Regions from separate parts of the Flavonifractor porci genome, predicted to be linked through region 4. Evidence: riboswitches for the same ligand, from Rfam matches in the RefSeq annotation. Region 4 holds a riboswitch; each other region holds the start of a gene.
What was found. A riboswitch is a leader RNA that binds a small molecule or an ion and turns the genes downstream of it on or off. The one in region 4 is predicted to bind cobalamin.
Positions count from the first base shown of each region.

Region 1 (4,032 bases), on a different contig from region 4:
CCTTCCGGCGCCTGATAGTTCCCAAGCAGTTTTTCAATCATCTGCTGACGGGTCATGGAAACAGATTCCGGCTGCTGGAAGCTGTCGTGGGCGTTGGTGGCCAGCAGCGCATAGATCAGCTCATTGCAGCCCTGCATATCACCCAACGCCGCGCCATTCCAATACTTTCCCTTATTCCAGCTGTAATCCAGAAGATTCACGCCGTCCACATCAGTGGGATCTTTCCCGATGGCCGTCAAAGCAAGGGCCAGCCGCTGGGTCTCGGTCACCTTGTTATCCCAGGGACGGGAGGCGGTATCCTTTTGCTTCTGAACCGCCTGATAGGCAGAGGCATAGTAGGTTTCATAAAAATCAACGGGAACCTCTATACCGGCCCGGGCCAGGCCCAGAATCCCCCACTCATCCAGGAAAGCAGGTGTTTTCTCCGTCAGGCCGTTCAGCTCATAGGCAGCTGTTTTTTTCAAGGCGGCAGACACCTGTTCCTCCACAGGCAAAGCAGGTCCCTGATCGCCGGCCTCCACTGTAATGGTAAGAGTAATGGTCTGTTCGCCATTTGTTGTATCCTTGGCAGTGCCTTTGAGTACCACGGTTCCCTGGGAAATTCCCTTGATGAGCCACTGATCGTTGGACACAGTGCCTTCTTCCAGGGAATACTCCTCATCGGTAGGCATCAAGACCGGATAACTGCGATAGGCCAATGCTTCACCATCGCCGCTGATCTTCTCCCAATTTATATAGCTTTCACTGACGTGAAGGCCGCCGGGATATCGCTCCGGCCATGCGTTGTCGTTTTTTCCAGTAAAAATCAGTCCGGCATCAATACTCTGGCCAACCTTAACTGTTAGTTCCGTCTTGGCTGCGGTTACCTCTTTCAGTGGATTGAGGTAACTCAACGTCACTTTCTTCGTATTGGAAAACTGTTGTTCCAGTTTGGGGTCAGCCGTTGTTACAGTGATATTTGCACTGCCCGCCTTCATGGGAATAAGACTCTGTACCAGCGAACCCTGAAATTCTATGACAGAATTGTTATCAGAAACTGTCACATAGCTGCCGGCGTAGGTAGCGTCCTCCGGCGTGATATCCGCAATGTGATGCTCACTGCCTACCCACTCCTCGCCATCCTTCAGGTGCCGCAGGGGATTGAAGCTGGCCTCGCCCGGGGTGCCGTTCTGGCCGATGGAATTGGGATTGCGGCGATGGATGGTGTACTCACCTTCAAACGTGCACTCAATACCATCGATAGCTGTATAACCGGCTTCCACAGTAACAGACGCTGAAACGCCGTTAAGTTCCGCCGTCAGGTTGGCCGTTCCCTCCTGCTTGATATTGACCCATCCTTGGGAATCCACATTGATCACATGGGGCGCACTGCTTTCCCAGGCAAAAAGGGCGTTATTGGCTTCCCGCTCTTCGCCGCTCACCACCACATATGGTACCATGCTGAACGTACCGCTGCCGGGCGTTTTATAGTTCTTCCCGGTATAGTCTTGTCCGTCGATCTTCAGCTTCAGCTGAAATTCCGGGACCACGGCTTTGAGCCGGAAGGACTGCGTATTCTCACCGCAGGTGGCTGTAACTGTGACTGTGCCGGATTTGCGGGCCCATACCCGGCCCTGGCCATAAACAATAATGGGGGCGTTATCCTGATCGGAGGCAACATCCCACTCCACGTCGCCCTCATACCCCTGGAGCTCCAGCGTGGCCACATCGCCGTCCGGCAGGCCAAACACGCCAATGGTCAACATTTGGTCTGCACTGTTAATGGTTGTTGTTTCTTCTGTGATGAGGTCCGTCATCACAACAGGATAAAATGTGGACTCTACATAGTCCTGTTGCTCTCCCAGCCAGGGAAGCCCCACCGCACTCTGGTGCCACTCCATGCCGCCGGAACGATGCTCATTGAGCAGTTCTCGAAACGCCTCGGATTTCTGATCAGAAACCGTCCTGCTGTCTGTCACCGCGGTCCCGTCATTATCCGCCACAGCTTCGCCATCGGGCCAATAGCTGTTGAAGATCTGTCCTCCCCTGCCTGTATTCACCAAGCCGCCCCAGGAATACCCACCAGGTGTCCTGGAGACATAGCAGTTTACAATAGCGGAATCCGGCAGCATCTCATACACCAAACCGCCGTAGCTGCTCTCCGCCCAGGAATAGCAGTTGATCAGTTTTCCTGATAGCTTACTGACCAGCGGGACGTTGGCGATCGTACCCTTCACACCCAGATTCTGAACGACACCATTGGGTCCCAATGTATCAATCAACGGATTCGGATATTGGTCGGCAGCGGCAAAGGTCACCGTATAACCGTTGCCGTCCAACACGCCGTCAAAGGTCTTGGCAAACATGGAATAGCAGCCCACATAGTCCTCAATATCATTTGCCAGCCTGTAGTAGCCGCTGCCACCTTGCTCCGACAGTGCCGCCAGTTCTTCCGCCGTGGAAATCATCTGCCACTCCTGACCTTCGGGCGGCTCTGTTACCGCCTGAGGCAGCTCACCTCCTGCTGCCAGCGTTTCCAGTGGCAGCAGACCCAGCGCCAGCACCAGGACCAACAGCAAACTCAACACTCGTTTTTTCATGGTTATCCCATCTCTCCTTTCGACTGCTGCTCTGCCGGAGCATAAAAAATGCCGCGGCAGATCCCATTGATCGCCACAGCCGTGTTCCCATGGTCGAGCCGTGTCCTCACAGCCCTTTGCATCTCTTGTAGGTCTTCTGACTTACGCTTCCGGAGAAATGCTCCACAACGCCGGATCTGCCTTCCCGGGTCTCCCCAGTGACTGACTTTCGCCAACGATCCGGCACCTCAGCGCTTACAGCGGCGGTACCCGTTCGGGACTTGCACCCGATTCCCTTGTTCATCCCTCCCTCTGCTTCCGCCGAGACAGGGCCACAACAAATGCTCCTATTTACTTGTTGCAGACTATCCCCCTTTCCTTCTGCCACGTTTGAAAAGACTCCGCAGCAGCAATTACATTCTCCCAAGAGCAAAATCGCTCACAAAGGACTTTGGCTTGCGATACATCCCGCTTGCGCGGCGGGTATCCAAGGCGTTCTCTGCGGACGGTCACGTCCCTCAAAGCGCCGCAGATTCCCGGTTCCTCCCGCAGCATCCGCTCCCAATCCGGCATGGTCAGGTCGGGGGTGGGCAGCCGTCTCATGCCGGCTGCCCGCAGAGCTGCCGGCCAGGTACCGAACCGGGCCTTCAGATAGATGCGGTACAGGGAAAAGACCTCACTTTGCGTGGGAGCACGCCCGATACGAGCGGCGGAAGCGCGCAAAACATCCAGCAACGCCTCATCAGAATAGCTGGCATAGACCGCCCTGCCGAGGCCGCTGGATAACGAAAGGGACGGATGAGGAACCCCTCGCTTCTCTCCTTGCGTGCCGTAATCTGCGTGCTCCGCCGCGTCCCGCTGCGCCAGCTTCTGTATCATATCCCGATACCGCTCCGCCTCTTGCGGCGTTAGTTTGGCCGGACGCGCCTGTCTTCGTTTACTGACGGTCTTCACCCCCTCAATCTTTGGGATCCATCGCCTTAATATAAAAAGCCGGCAGACAATGGCGTGTCTGCCGGCAAAAAGCAGATATCCATTGCCGATCCCTGCAAATTGGGTTTTTGCACATCAAAAATGTGCAAAAACCCAGGCCGTGCCTAGATATGGGCACAGCTGCAAAAATCGGCAATGGATACCACCTTGATCAATTACCATGGAGCAGGCTGACGAACCTGGCTTATGGCCGAAGCCAAATACAGTAGAGGTAAGACTGCGCCGGACTCGCACCGGCTTGTCAGTTGGCATATGTCAAGCATATGACCCGCTCGCAATGTGCATTGTAACCGATTTTTACAGGTCTGTCAAGAATGTATCGGCAGTCAGCGCTATTTCTTGGGCATTCTGCCCCATTTGTCACCGCTGCTCCCTCACTTTGCCGCAAAACTGCATTTGCTTCCCCACCTCCGCCGGCACTCACCGGTTTTAAGCGCGCAAAACGGCTGCGGCAATCCTTTGACTGCCGCAGCCGTTTTCC
Region 1 covers NZ_JBBHLB010000007.1:79,294-83,325, forward strand. Annotated here, with positions in the region: gene WHJ28_RS08120 (S-layer homology domain-containing protein) at 1-2,579, opposite strand, end outside; cobalamin riboswitch at 2,689-2,913, opposite strand; gene WHJ28_RS08125 (homing endonuclease associated repeat-containing protein) at 2,910-3,437, opposite strand.
Region 1: linked by a shared signal. The riboswitch ahead of WHJ28_RS08120 (S-layer homology domain-containing protein) and the one ahead of WHJ28_RS12700 (homing endonuclease associated repeat-containing protein) in region 4 are both predicted to bind cobalamin.

Region 2 (4,032 bases), on a different contig from region 4:
AGGGCGGCGGAGATCTCCTTGGCCAGCACCCGGTCAGTGATGACCATGCCCCGCTCCCTGGCCCACACGTCCACGGCAAACAGGCCGTTGACGTCGGTGGCGGTGGACACCGCCGCCTGACCACCGGTGAGGGCGGCCACCTTCAGGGCCAGTTCATTGGCCCCGCCCACATGGCCGGACAGCAGGGGGATGACGAACCGTCCCGCCTCGTCCACACTCACCACGGCGGGATCGGTGAATTTATCCTTCACATGGGGGGCGATGGCCCGGACAGCGATGCCCGCCGCCCCCACAAAGATGAGGGCGTCCGCCTCGGTCCAGGCTTTGGCGGTCCAGCCCTCCAGACTGTCGTAGGCCTCCGCTCCCACCTCAGGGGCGAAGCGGGCGGGCACATGGAGGGTGGCCCCCAGCGTATCGGCCAGGGTACGCCCCAAGTCCGCCCCCCGCCTGGTAAAGGCGATGATGGCCGCCGTCACTGGCTGGCCTCCCGGAATTCATGGGTAAAGGTGGGGTCGTACAGCTTGGACCGCTGGTAATCGTTCCCCAAAAAATAACCGATGGTAATGAGAGCCGTCTTGGTCACCTTATTCTCCCTGGCGGTTTTGGCCAGGGTGGACACGGTGCAGCGGTACACCTTCTCCTCCGGCCAGGTGGCCTTGTACACGATAGCCGCCGGGGTGTCGGGAGAATAGCCTCCCGCCATCAGCTCCTCCTCCACCTGCTCCAGCAGGCCGGTGGACAGGAAGAGCACCATGGTGCAGCCGTGGGAGGCCATCTTGCGCAGCTGCTCTCCCTCGGGCACCGGAGTGCGGCCCGCCATGCGGGTGATGATAACCGACTGTGATACATCAGGCAGAGTATACTCCGCGCAGAGGGCTGCGGCGGCTCCGGAGAAGGAGGACACGCCGGGAGTCACATCGTAGGCAATGCCCAGTTTGTCCAGCTCATCCATCTGTTCCCGGTGAGCGCCGTACAGGGAGGGGTCGCCGGTATGGAGCCGGACGGTGGTGCCCCCCCTGGCCTCGGTCTGCCGTATCACCTCGATAACCTCTTCCAGGGTCATCTTGGCGCTGTCGTAGACCTGGCAGCCTTCCTTTTTATAATCCAGCAGAGCGGGGTTTACCAGGGAACCGGCGTAGATGATGACATCCGCCTCCCCCAGCAGCTTGGCTCCCCGCACGGTGATGAGATCGGCCCCGCCGGGGCCCGCGCCGATGAAATGTACCATAATCGAAACTCCTATCTGTATCGGCGGACGACCATAAAGGTCGCCCCTACGATTGATGTTGATGCAGGGCAAGCAGTTTATCAGCTCCCGCTGTCTGTCCCAGCAGTCCATACTGGTTGGAGAAGAACACCGCCTCAATGGCCAGGTCGGGCCCGGCCCGGTGGTGCAATACCTCCTCCAGGGCCTGGGCAATGGAGGCCATCACCGGCTCCAGCAGCCCGACCTCCTTCAGCAGCTCCACCCCCGCATCGGTAGTAGGGCAGGCAAAGAGGGCTTTCAGCAGCGCCGGGCTTCCGCCCGCCAGAGCGGCGTGGGCGGTGAGGGTCTCCCGCCGGCCGTCGGCCACCTTGGAGTGGGTGTTCATGCTTCCCGCCGCCACCTTGATCAGCTTGCCCAGGTGGCCCACCAGCAGGAAGGACCGGAAGCCCAGCCCGGCGGCGTAGTCGATGGCGTGGCCCAGGTAGTTGCTGCAGGTGCAGCGATGGGTCAGGTCCAACCTCAAAGTCTGTTCCGCAAAGGTATCCCCGTAGTTGCCGGGGGTGACCAGCAAATCGGTCACTCCGGCGACGCGGGCCATATCCTGCTCCAGATAGAGGGAGTCGATGAGGGCGGCCTCGCTCATGGGGCGGACGATGCCGCTGGTACCCAGGATGGAGATGCCCCCCTCAATGCCCAGCCGCGGGTTGAAGGTGCGCCCCGCCAGGGCCTCCCCCTCCGGCACTGAGATGGAGATGGCCAGCCCGCCGGCATAGCCGGCCCTGGCCATCTCCTCCTCCGCCTGCTGCCGGATCATCCGCCGGGGGGTGGAGTTGATAGCGGCCGCGCCTACCGGCTGGTCCAGTCCGGGCCGGGTCACCCGGCCCACGCCGGTACCGCCGTCGATGGTGACGCCCGGGGTGTTGGTCTTTTCCGCCCGGGCAAAGATCCGGGTGCCGTTTGTCACATCCGGGTCGTCCCCGCCGTCCTTCCGGACTGCGCAGCTGGCCCAGCCGGTTCCGGCGGCGTGCTCCAGCAGCTCGACCTCTACTGGAATCCCTGCCGGGGTCTCAATACGGACAGCGGGCAGACTCTGCCCGGTGAGCAGCAGCCGGACCGCCCCGGCTGTAGCGGCGGCGGCACAGGTACCGGTGGTATAGCCGCAGCGCAGCCTCTTGTTCCCCACCGGGATATACACTTCCAGCACCAAACCGCCTCCTCTGCGTCAAAAAAGCCCTCCCCATGTCGGGGAGGGCTTTTCAATCCAAAAAATGCCGCACCTCTCCACCTCAGAGCTACGCAATACGGTATCCCTGCAGCGGGTTTCCTGGCTTGCGCTTCCTCCTCCGGCGCACCTTCTCAGCCCCATCGGCCAATGGTCTCTGCGCCTTCGTCCACGCTTACAGTAGAGGTAAGACTGCGCCGGATTTCCACCGGCTTCCCCCTTGGCGGCACTGCCGCAACTGCGGATACGCTTCAATTCTCCGCTCATTATAGCAGGGCGCGAGGGAAAAGTAAAGGTAATTTCTTGTCAAACGGACTCACAAGGCGGCTGCCGCACCATAACGAAATTGGTCAATTTGATCCCATGGCGTTCTACCTGCTGCTCCCGCTCCACCTCCCAGCCCCGGCGTTCAAAAAAGGGCCGGGCAGTGAGGGAGGCGTGGGTCAGCCGGGCGCCGGGCAGGCTGTCGCACAGGGCGGTGGCGACTCCCCGGCCCTGGAGATCCTTATGGACATAGAGCCGGTCCAGATAGCCATCGCCGGTCAGGTCGGCAAAGCCGGCAATCCTCCCGTCCCACTCCGCCACCAGAGTGGTGTGGGCCTGAAAGGAGGCGTCCCAGGCCGCCAGATCCACCTGTCCGTCGGCCCAGGCATCCAGTTGCTCCGGCGTATAGTCCCGCCCGCATACCCCATGGACCGTCTGGTAGAAGAGCTCTGCCAGAATGGGGCAGTCTGACGGACGGTAGGACCGTATTGTCAGACTCATGTGCGGTCCCTCATGTGTCTGGCCTTATCCCACAGCAGGGCGCCGTACTGACATACCTTCAGCAGCACGTTCATCACCGGGTAGGACAGACCCAGGAACACCACCAGTACCAGGAAGGACTGAATGGTCAGCTGGCTCAGGCCGAAGCTGGCTCCGAACCAGATAATAGCCACCGCGGAGGAGGCAGACATGGCGATCATCAGCACCCGCCGCTTCCAATCGAAGGGCTTACACACCTGATAGAGCACCAGCAGGCCGATGACCACCAGCAGAATGGTGGACATGGTAGACAGCTCGGCGGTGGTAAAGCCGAAGGCCAGATAGAAAGCCTCCAGCCCCAGCACGATGAGCAGGTCGGTAAGGCCGCCGGGCAGAGCCGCCCGGAACACATTGGTCAAAAATTTTCCCTTCACCAGCGCGTGGTTAGGCTCCAGAGCCAGGAAGAGAGAGGGTACGCCGATGGTAACGGCACTGAGGAAGGAGATCTGCAGCGGTGTTACCGGGTAGGGGAAGGTGGCAAACAGAGAGATGATGGACAGGAAGAAGGAGAAGATATTTTTCACCAGATAGAGGGCGGCGGCCCGCTGGATGTTGTTGATGACCCGCCGCCCCTCGGCCACCACCTTGGGCATAGCGGCAAAGTCGGAGTTGAGAAGCACCAGCTGGGCGGCATGGCAGGCGGCTTCCGCTCCGGAGGCCATAGCAATGCCGCAATCGGCATCCTTCAGGGCCAGTACGTCGTTAACACCGTCGCCCGTCATGGCCACGGTGTGACCCGCCCGCTGGAGGGCCCGGACCAGCTTGCGCTTCTGGTCAGGGGTAACACGGCCGAACACGG
Region 2 covers NZ_JBBHLB010000002.1:146,764-150,795, reverse strand. Annotated here, with positions in the region: gene WHJ28_RS02960 (cobalt-precorrin 5A hydrolase) at 1-476, opposite strand, end outside; gene cobM (precorrin-4 C(11)-methyltransferase) at 473-1,228, opposite strand; gene cbiD (cobalt-precorrin-5B (C(1))-methyltransferase CbiD) at 1,275-2,411, opposite strand; cobalamin riboswitch at 2,505-2,687, opposite strand; gene WHJ28_RS02945 (GNAT family N-acetyltransferase) at 2,736-3,188, opposite strand; gene WHJ28_RS02940 (cation-translocating P-type ATPase) at 3,191-4,032, opposite strand, start outside.
Region 2: linked by a shared signal. The riboswitch ahead of cbiD (cobalt-precorrin-5B (C(1))-methyltransferase CbiD) and the one ahead of WHJ28_RS12700 (homing endonuclease associated repeat-containing protein) in region 4 are both predicted to bind cobalamin.

Region 3 (4,032 bases), on a different contig from region 4:
CCGCCGCAGCCGGTACAGCCGCCAGAACCAGCCCAGTCCATCCCCTCTGGACCGGGCAACCAGCCTGTCCTTTCCCATGTCCTCACCCCCCTGTGCTCCGCCAGGAGGCGGCCACCACGCCCCCGCAGTTGTCACCGGAGCACAGCAGCCCCTGCTGGCCCGCCAGCCGGAAGGGCTCCCCCACCCCGCCGGGGAGGTAGGTGACGGCGCACTCCCACTCCGCCGCGGCAAAGCGGAAGGGAGCCCCACCGGCTGGATAGTTCCGCAGCTCCTCCAGATACTCCTCCAGGGTCAGGTCCAGCCGGGCCATAATCTCCCCGTGGACCGGCCCCACATAGCGGAAGTGCCAGGGCTCATGGGCGATGCCTGTGACGGTCTCCCGCCCGGCGGGATAGCGCAGCACGAAGCCGTACCGGGGGGCTGCCAGCCGGAAGGCCCGGCACACTCCCTCGTCGGGAAAGTAGGGGCGGATGAAGTCCACGTTCTCCTGCCGCCGGCCCAGGTCGATGGCCAGACCGGTCTGGTGCTCACTGCAACCGGGCATGGCCACATAGCTTTGGGTAAAAGCCAGCCCCTCTTTGGCCAGGGTGTTGTCCCAGATGGCCTGCTGCTCCGCCCGGCTGCGCCAGCCGGACACGGGGAGGATACCCGACGTCCCCCCTACCGCCCGGAGGCAGGCCCTCAGGGCCGCCGCCGCCCGGCGTTCCAGCTGCACCCCGCCCTCCAGCTCCGCCAACTCCGGATTGGCCGGGGCCCGCAGGGGATGGGCGGCGTTGACCAAAATCAGCGGTCCGGTGGAGGTCAGGTCCCGGACCGTCCCCTCCCCCCTCACGGCTCCAGCCCCAGGGCAATGAGGCGGCTCACCAGGGCGGGAAAGTTCAGGCCGATCCCCTTCATCATATTGGGGTAGCGGCTGTGGGCGGTAAAGCCGGGGATGGTGTTGACCTCGTTGAAGTAGATCTCCCCCTCCGGGGTGAGGAACAGGTCCACCCGGGCAAACACCCGACAGTCCAGGGCCTGATAAATGATCCGGGCCGCCTCCTGGATGGCCGCCGCCTGCTCCGGCCGGATGCGGGCGGGACAGTGGATGGCGGAGGTCTTGAGGGTGTACTTCTCCTCGTAGTCAAAGAAGCCCTGGGACAGCTGGATCTCATCCACCAGCCCCACCGTCAGTTCCTCGTTGCCCAGCACGGCGCACCCCACCTCAAAGCCGGGCACCGCCTCCTCCAGTAGGGCCTCCCGGTCGTGCTTCAGTGCCTCCTTTACCGCCTCCACCAGGGCCTCCGGCCCGGTCACCCGGGTGATGCCGAAGGAGGAACCGGCCCGCACCGGCTTGACGAACAGGGGATAGCCCAGGTCCCGGGCCACCCTCTGGAGGTCGGCCTCCCGCCAGTTTCGGTCCACCACCGTCCCCCGGGGAACCTTCACCCCCGCCAGGGCGGCCAGCTTATGGGCCCGGTCCTTGTCCATGCACAGGGCGCTGGCCAGGGTACCGCAGCCGATCACCGGCACCCCCGCCAATTCCAGCAGGCCCTGGAGGGTGCCGTCCTCCCCATTTTTCCCGTGGAGCACCGGGAAGGCCCCGTCAAAATGAAGCCGCGTTCCGGTACCGTCCAGCAGCAGAAGCTCCCCCCGCCCCCGGTCCAGGGAGAGGGTGCAGGGGGTACAGCTTTCCTGCTGCCAGGTATCAGCCTCCATCCGGTCCAGAGGGCCGGTATAGTACAGCCACTGTCCCCAGCGGGTGATGCCCACCAGCAGGGGCGTATAGGCCTCCCGGTCCATATGGCTCACCACGGCATGGGCCGATTGCAGAGAAACGGCATACTCCGTGGAGCAGCCGCCGAAAAGTACCAGAATGGTTTTCATTGTAGATTCCTCCCAACAGGCAAAAACGCCTTGCTTTGATACCGATATGGTACCAAAGCAAGGCGTTTGATGTTTTTGCTTTTTCTTTCCCGCACCCTACAAGTTTCCAAACATTTCTTTCTATTTTCTTACAACAAGGCTCTCATCTCACCTCCCGCCCAGAGCCCCGGCAGCGTCCGAACGCCCTCAGGCAGGGCAAAGGCCAGTCGTCATCCTCCTTGCGGTTCATCCAGGCAAAGATCCTGAGCAGTTTGAAAGCTGCGGCATTTCAGGAAAAAAGTGCATTTTCTTGACAAAAAGCACGACATCCATTAGAATAGGGCCACAATCTATACTACCTTCCAAGTGTCCAGCTTCGGCTGGGTGAAAAGGGAATCGGGTGAAAGTCCCGAGCGATCCGGTCACTGTAAACGGGGAACAAACCGCAGCAGCCATTATCCCGCCCAAACGGGGGACGAGAAGGCGCGGTGCGTGTTGATCCGTAAGCCAGGAAACCTGCTTGGATAGGGGATAGGCATCTTCCGCAGAAAGAGCCCTGTCCAGTGCTGCAGCCCCGGTCAGATCTGGAAGTCCGCTTTCTCTGGAAAGCGGACTTTTTCTCTTTTTTGCGGCTGGCGCATATATCATCACATCAGGAGGAATGTTCTATGAATGGAATCCGCACCGCCGCGTCCCTGCTTGTCGCCTCGGCTTTGGTCCTGTCTCTGGCCGGCTGTTCCGGGGGCACGCCGGCCAGCTCCCCGCCCCCCGCCGGCACAAGTCCCGTCCAAACCGCGGAAACGCCATCGGCGGACGCCCACTACCCGGTCACCATCACCAACTATGACTACGCCGGCCAGCCGGTCACCTACACCTATGAGGCCCCGCCGGAACGGGTGCTGTGCGTCTATCAGGGCTGTATCGAGACCATGATCGCCCTGGGCCTGGAGGATCATGTGCTGGCCTCCTACGGACTGGACAATGAGGTCAAGGAGGAGTGGCAGGCCGGTTTTGCCAACATGAAGTACGACGCTTCCGTTTTCGCCCCCGATCTGGAGACCGTCACCCTGCTGGAACCCGATATGATCTTCTCCTGGGGTTCCTACTTTGGGGACAAAAAACTGGGCGACGTACACAGCTGGAACGAAAAGGGCGTGGCCACCTACATGAACTCCAACACCGTGCCCGGCGGCACCCGCACCCTGGAGCATGAGTACGAGGATATTCTGAACATCGGCAGGATCTTCGGGGCGGAGGATCGGGCCGCAGCCCTGGTGGATGAAATGAAGGGGCAGGTGGAAGCCACCCTGGCCGCCGTGCCGGGACAGCAGCCCCTTCGGGTGGCGGTGGTGGAGCCTGCCGGCGGCAGCATCACCAATTACGGCGCGGACACACTGGCCGGCGATATGGTGCGCGCGCTGGGCGGACAGCTGGCCAAGCCCCAGGGCAGCGACATGGGCAAGGAGGATCTGGTGACCTGTGACCCGGACGTGATCTTTGTGGTCTACATGGCCTATGACGGAGACGACCCCGAGACGGTCAAGGCCGCCCAGCTGGCCGCCATTCAGGACGATCCCGCCTTCGCCAGCCTTTCCGCCGTTCAAAAGGGCCGCGTTCACCTCATCATGCTGGGCGATATGTACGCCAGCGGCCCCCGCACCATTGACGGGCTCAACACCCTGGCCCAGGGGATGTATCCCGGTCTGGAGCTGTAAATGGAGCCCCGGCGGAATGTTCTGGCCCGGCATCCCTGGACCTATCTGGCGGTGTGCGCCGTCCTGCTGGCGGTCCTGCTGGCGTCCCTGCTGGCAGCCGTCAGCCTGGGCACCATGTCCATCCCCCCGGGAGACGTCTACCGGGTGCTGCTGCATGAGCTCTTTGGCCTGGGCGACCCCGCCCGGTGGGGCAGCGGCGGCGTCCATGACGTGGTGTGGTTCATCCGCCTGCCCCGGCTGATCCTGGCCGTGGGCGTGGGAATGGGCCTGGCTGTGTGCGGCGCGGTAATGCAGGCCATTGTCAAAAACCCGCTGGCCGATCCCTATGTGCTGGGGGTATCCTCCGGCGCCTATCTGGGCGCCACCCTGGCCATGCTGCTGGGCGCCGGGGCCTTTTTGGGCGGCAGCGCCATGGGGCTGCTGGGCTGCGCCGGGGCCTTTGCCGTATCTTTGGCGGTCATGGCGCTGGCCA
Region 3 covers NZ_JBBHLB010000006.1:131,227-135,258, forward strand. Annotated here, with positions in the region: gene WHJ28_RS07410 (LbetaH domain-containing protein) at 1-78, opposite strand, end outside; gene WHJ28_RS07415 (D-alanyl-D-alanine carboxypeptidase family protein) at 83-832, opposite strand; gene vanG (D-alanine--D-serine ligase VanG) at 829-1,866, opposite strand; cobalamin riboswitch at 2,193-2,383, shown strand; gene WHJ28_RS07425 (ABC transporter substrate-binding protein) at 2,514-3,560, shown strand; gene WHJ28_RS07430 (FecCD family ABC transporter permease) at 3,561-4,032, shown strand, end outside.
Region 3: linked by a shared signal. The riboswitch ahead of WHJ28_RS07425 (ABC transporter substrate-binding protein) and the one ahead of WHJ28_RS12700 (homing endonuclease associated repeat-containing protein) in region 4 are both predicted to bind cobalamin.

Region 4 (4,032 bases):
TCAACGACACTGTCTTTGGACTGGAATTCTCATTCATCCTCCTTTTCATTGAAAGGCATACTCCCAAAACAGCCTGATCAACAGGCTTGATGGGGTAATCACAATGCCCGCGAAATAAAAAGTGCATGAGCCTTATTTCTCTAGTTTTAGGGTGGCATTAAGCAATGGTCCATTTTTCCAACACAACTTATGCAGCCTCTTTATCTGTGCCCTGCGTCGCCCTGGGCAGCGATACGCAAGGCACAGATCAGGAGCAAAACCTGTTTTCGTGCGTCATACACGAGGATGAAAATTAGAATCTGATGTGCAGAAAACCGCAGTATTAAGCGAAAAATCAGCCAAAAAAGCAAAGAAATGGCCGGATATTGGGCTGGCTCAGCACCAGGACGCAGAAGTTCAGCAAGCGACTGATTTCACTTCCCTTTTCCTGCTTTTCAGTACGTCTTTGGACGCTGTTTTACAGAAAATTGGATGGTTTTGGCGCTATGAGTGTTCCAGAAATGTGTTCCGTTTTCTTCTGTAAGGAGCACACAAGGAACAAAATCGTAAGCGAAGACAAAAGCCTAATGAAGCAGGAGATCGTTCCGCAAGGAGCGTATCTCCTGCTTTTTTGTGCTGTGTGGCGTGTGGAGCAGATATCCACACGGAACGCCTTCCCATCACGCTTTGTAGAACGGCAGCGCCTTGCCGGAAATGAGACCTTTCCTCAGGCCGTTCCCCGTTTTGCTGACAACCACACCAAAATGCAGTCTGTCCAGACGCACACATTCTTTCTTCAGCTCCAGGAACTTTAAGATACGAAAGGTGTTATAAACCAACATCAGCGGGACAGGCAGCCTGCCGGACTTCCAACGGCAGAGGGTGCACGGAGTTTTCTGCAAGCTTTTGGCAGTTCACATAGAATCATGCTTGCAATGTACCGTGCAATGCAGTATAATAAATTCTAACAATTAAAATATTGCAGATACGATGAGAAACTTGTTGGAAACAGGTGCTCTTTGTCATAAGCCGGTGGGAATCCGGCGCGGAGGCCGTATTCGTCATGAGACGTCAGCCGGCAGTGATCGTACATCAAGTGGCACCTTTTGGGGAATCGTAGGCTGTTTTGTAAAAGTGCGGTCTTTCCAAAATGGAAAGACCGCACTTTTTATTTTCAATCAAGCTTTTTGTGGCCTTTCAGAAGATGGAGGCTGAACAAGGGAATCGGGTGAGAATCCCGGACGGTAACCGCCGCTGTATGCGTGATGTCCGCTGCTCGTCAACGAAAGTTCGCCATTGGGGACGTACCCTGAGAAGGCAGAGCAGACCGGCGAAGGCAGGAAGATCCTGTCCCAAGCGCAAGTCAGAAGACCTACAAAAAGAGGATACGCCGCGTGCGGGACGCCGCACCCGGTGGCTGCACACACAGAAAAGCGGCTGTGGATTCTAACGATCCACAGCCGCTTTTGCGGAAAAGAGGGAAGATATATGGAGATGAACCGTTCCCGCGACCAGCTGGCAGACCAGAAATCCATGGTAATCGACCTGATTCGGGCCGGATGCTCCTCTCAGGAAGAATCTGAAGCGCAGTACGCCTGTTATTCTATAAATACCCCCCAGGGAAAAGCGCTCTGCGCCGCCTTCTCTGATGATGCGCTGTTGGAGCTGCTGCGGGAAACTGCAAAGGATCTGGGGCACTCACCCGCCCAAGGTGAGGTCCACTGGCTCTTGCGGGAATATCTGCGCAGCCGTTTTCATAACTGGCCGGGCGCGCTGCGGGCAGCGGGCCTGAACCGCGCAGCTGGACGGGGCGGTCTATCTTTTGCCCGGGTGGAGCAAAAGGAGTCCGAAATCCAGGCACTGCTGGCTCAAGTACGAGAAGCCGCAAAGGCGCTGGGACGAATCCCCCATCCATCAGACTTGCCCGAGATCGGTCAGCAGTTAAAAAAGCAATATCAGACCTGGGGTCAGGTGCTGACCGCCGCCGGAGCGGAAGAAGCTGCCGCCGCCGGTCTGCGGAAATTTGACAGTCTGGAAGAAGCGGACAAACAGCGGCTGGCCCAGCTTCTGGTCCTGGCTCAACAACTCAACCGGGCGCCTCTGCGCAGCGAAGTACAAGACGAACTGCGAACAGCGCTTATACAGCGCTTTGGTTCCTGGCGAAATACCCTCTACCAGATCGACCTGGAACCAGTACGGCGGATCACCCCCTTTGTCAACACCCCGCTCCACAGGGGAGAGAGCCGCTCCAGGGCCACCCACCGCGGGGATCTCTATGATTGCCACTACCGGATCCTGCATCTGGATCAAAAGACGGCTGCGGACCTGGCTTTTATCCGGGCCATGGCAGAAAAGCTGGGGCGTCCTCCCCGTCGCCGGGAAGTACCACCGGAGGTCCGCAGGCGATTACAGGAGTCCTGCGGTTCCTGGTCCAACGCCCTATTCCAGTTGGGACTTCAGGCGTGAAGCCTTTACATTGGGAATATCGCGCAGGTATGCTGTGCGTTTCCATCAATCTGACAGCAGAAGAAAGGGAGAACCATGATGAAGAACAAGCGACTCTTATCCGCACTGTTGGGCGCTGTGCTGGCGCTGTCCCTGGCCGCCTGCGGCGGAACTCCTGCGCCTGTTGGCTCAGAGGCGCCTGCCACCGGGGTGGATCAGACTCGAGAAATCGTTTTTGCCGCCTCCAGGGATCAGTGTCCCGGCGAGCAGGACGCCTACTACGCCTCCATGTCCCTGGGGGTGTGGGAACCCCTGATCACCAAGGACGAGCACGGCAAGCCCGCACCTGCTCTGGCCACCGAATGGGAGCACAATGAGGACTCCACCGTATGGACCTTCCACCTGCGGCAGGGCGTGACCTTCTCCAATGGTACCCCCTTCAACGCCGACATCGTGCTGGCCAATTTCGACCGCATGAAGAAGGGCCCCTTTGAATCCTCCTTCTACGGCATGAACATCGACACCATCTACCCTGGCCTGCTGTCTTATGAGAAGACCGACGACTATACCGTGGTACTCACCCTTTCCGAAGGTCAGCCCCTGCTGGACTATACCATGGTCAACTACGGCTCGGCCATCTTTGAACCTGCCTGCTTTGCCCAGGACGGCACCTTTAACGGCTTTCCCATCGGCACCGGTCCCTATGTGGTGACGGAAAACGTGCTGGGCCAGTATTGTATCATTGAGCGCAGCGACAATTACTGGGGCACCCCCGGCATTGCTCAGACCTTCCGCTTTAAAGTCATCCCTGATGCGGAGACCCGCTATACCGCTCTGCGGGCCGGCGAGGTCCAGGGCCTGTGCGACCTGGGCGCCATCTCCCCCGCCCAGGCTGCGGAAATTGCCGACGACCCGGCCTACAATGTGTCTGTGGGCGACTCCGGCATCACCCACTTCCTCAATGTCAACGGCGGCGCCTTCCCCTTCAATGATGTGCGGATGCGGGAGGGGCTGTCTCTGCTGCTGGACCGCCAGACCATCATTGACAGCTTTTATAACGGTTACGGCCTCGCCGCCGGCGGTTTTCTGAGCTACACCTCTGCCTTTTTTGCGGAACAGCCCGTCCGCCACGACCCTGAGAAGGGCGCCCAGCTGATCCGCGAGGTGGTTGGGGACCAGGCGGTGGAGCTGCGCTTCCTGCTGCCCGGCGTGGACGCCAACCGCTACCCCTACCAGGAAGAGGCCGAGTATATTCAGGCTCTTCTGGAGAACATCGAGGGCACCAACATCAAGGTCAGCATCCAGCAGATGGATTGGGGTCCCTGCAAGGATGAGATGAAGGCGGGCAACTATAATATGTGTCTGAAGATCCAGGGTCTCCCCTCCGCCAACCCCTTCTCCCTGTTTAAGGGCTTCTTGCATACGGAAGGCAGCACCAACATCAATTACGGTCTTGGTTACCACAATGATCATGCGGATGGGCTGATTGAAGAGGCTGCCGCCTGTCTGGACGCCGATCGTCTGGCGGAAATCTACAAGGAACTCCAGGAGATCTCCGCCGCGGACTTCCCCAATATCCCTGTGCTCTATTCCCAGGAGGTGGTGGCC
Region 4 covers NZ_JBBHLB010000015.1:61,297-65,328, forward strand. Annotated here, with positions in the region: cobalamin riboswitch at 1,150-1,373, shown strand; gene WHJ28_RS12700 (homing endonuclease associated repeat-containing protein) at 1,468-2,445, shown strand; gene WHJ28_RS12705 (ABC transporter substrate-binding protein) at 2,524-4,032, shown strand, end outside.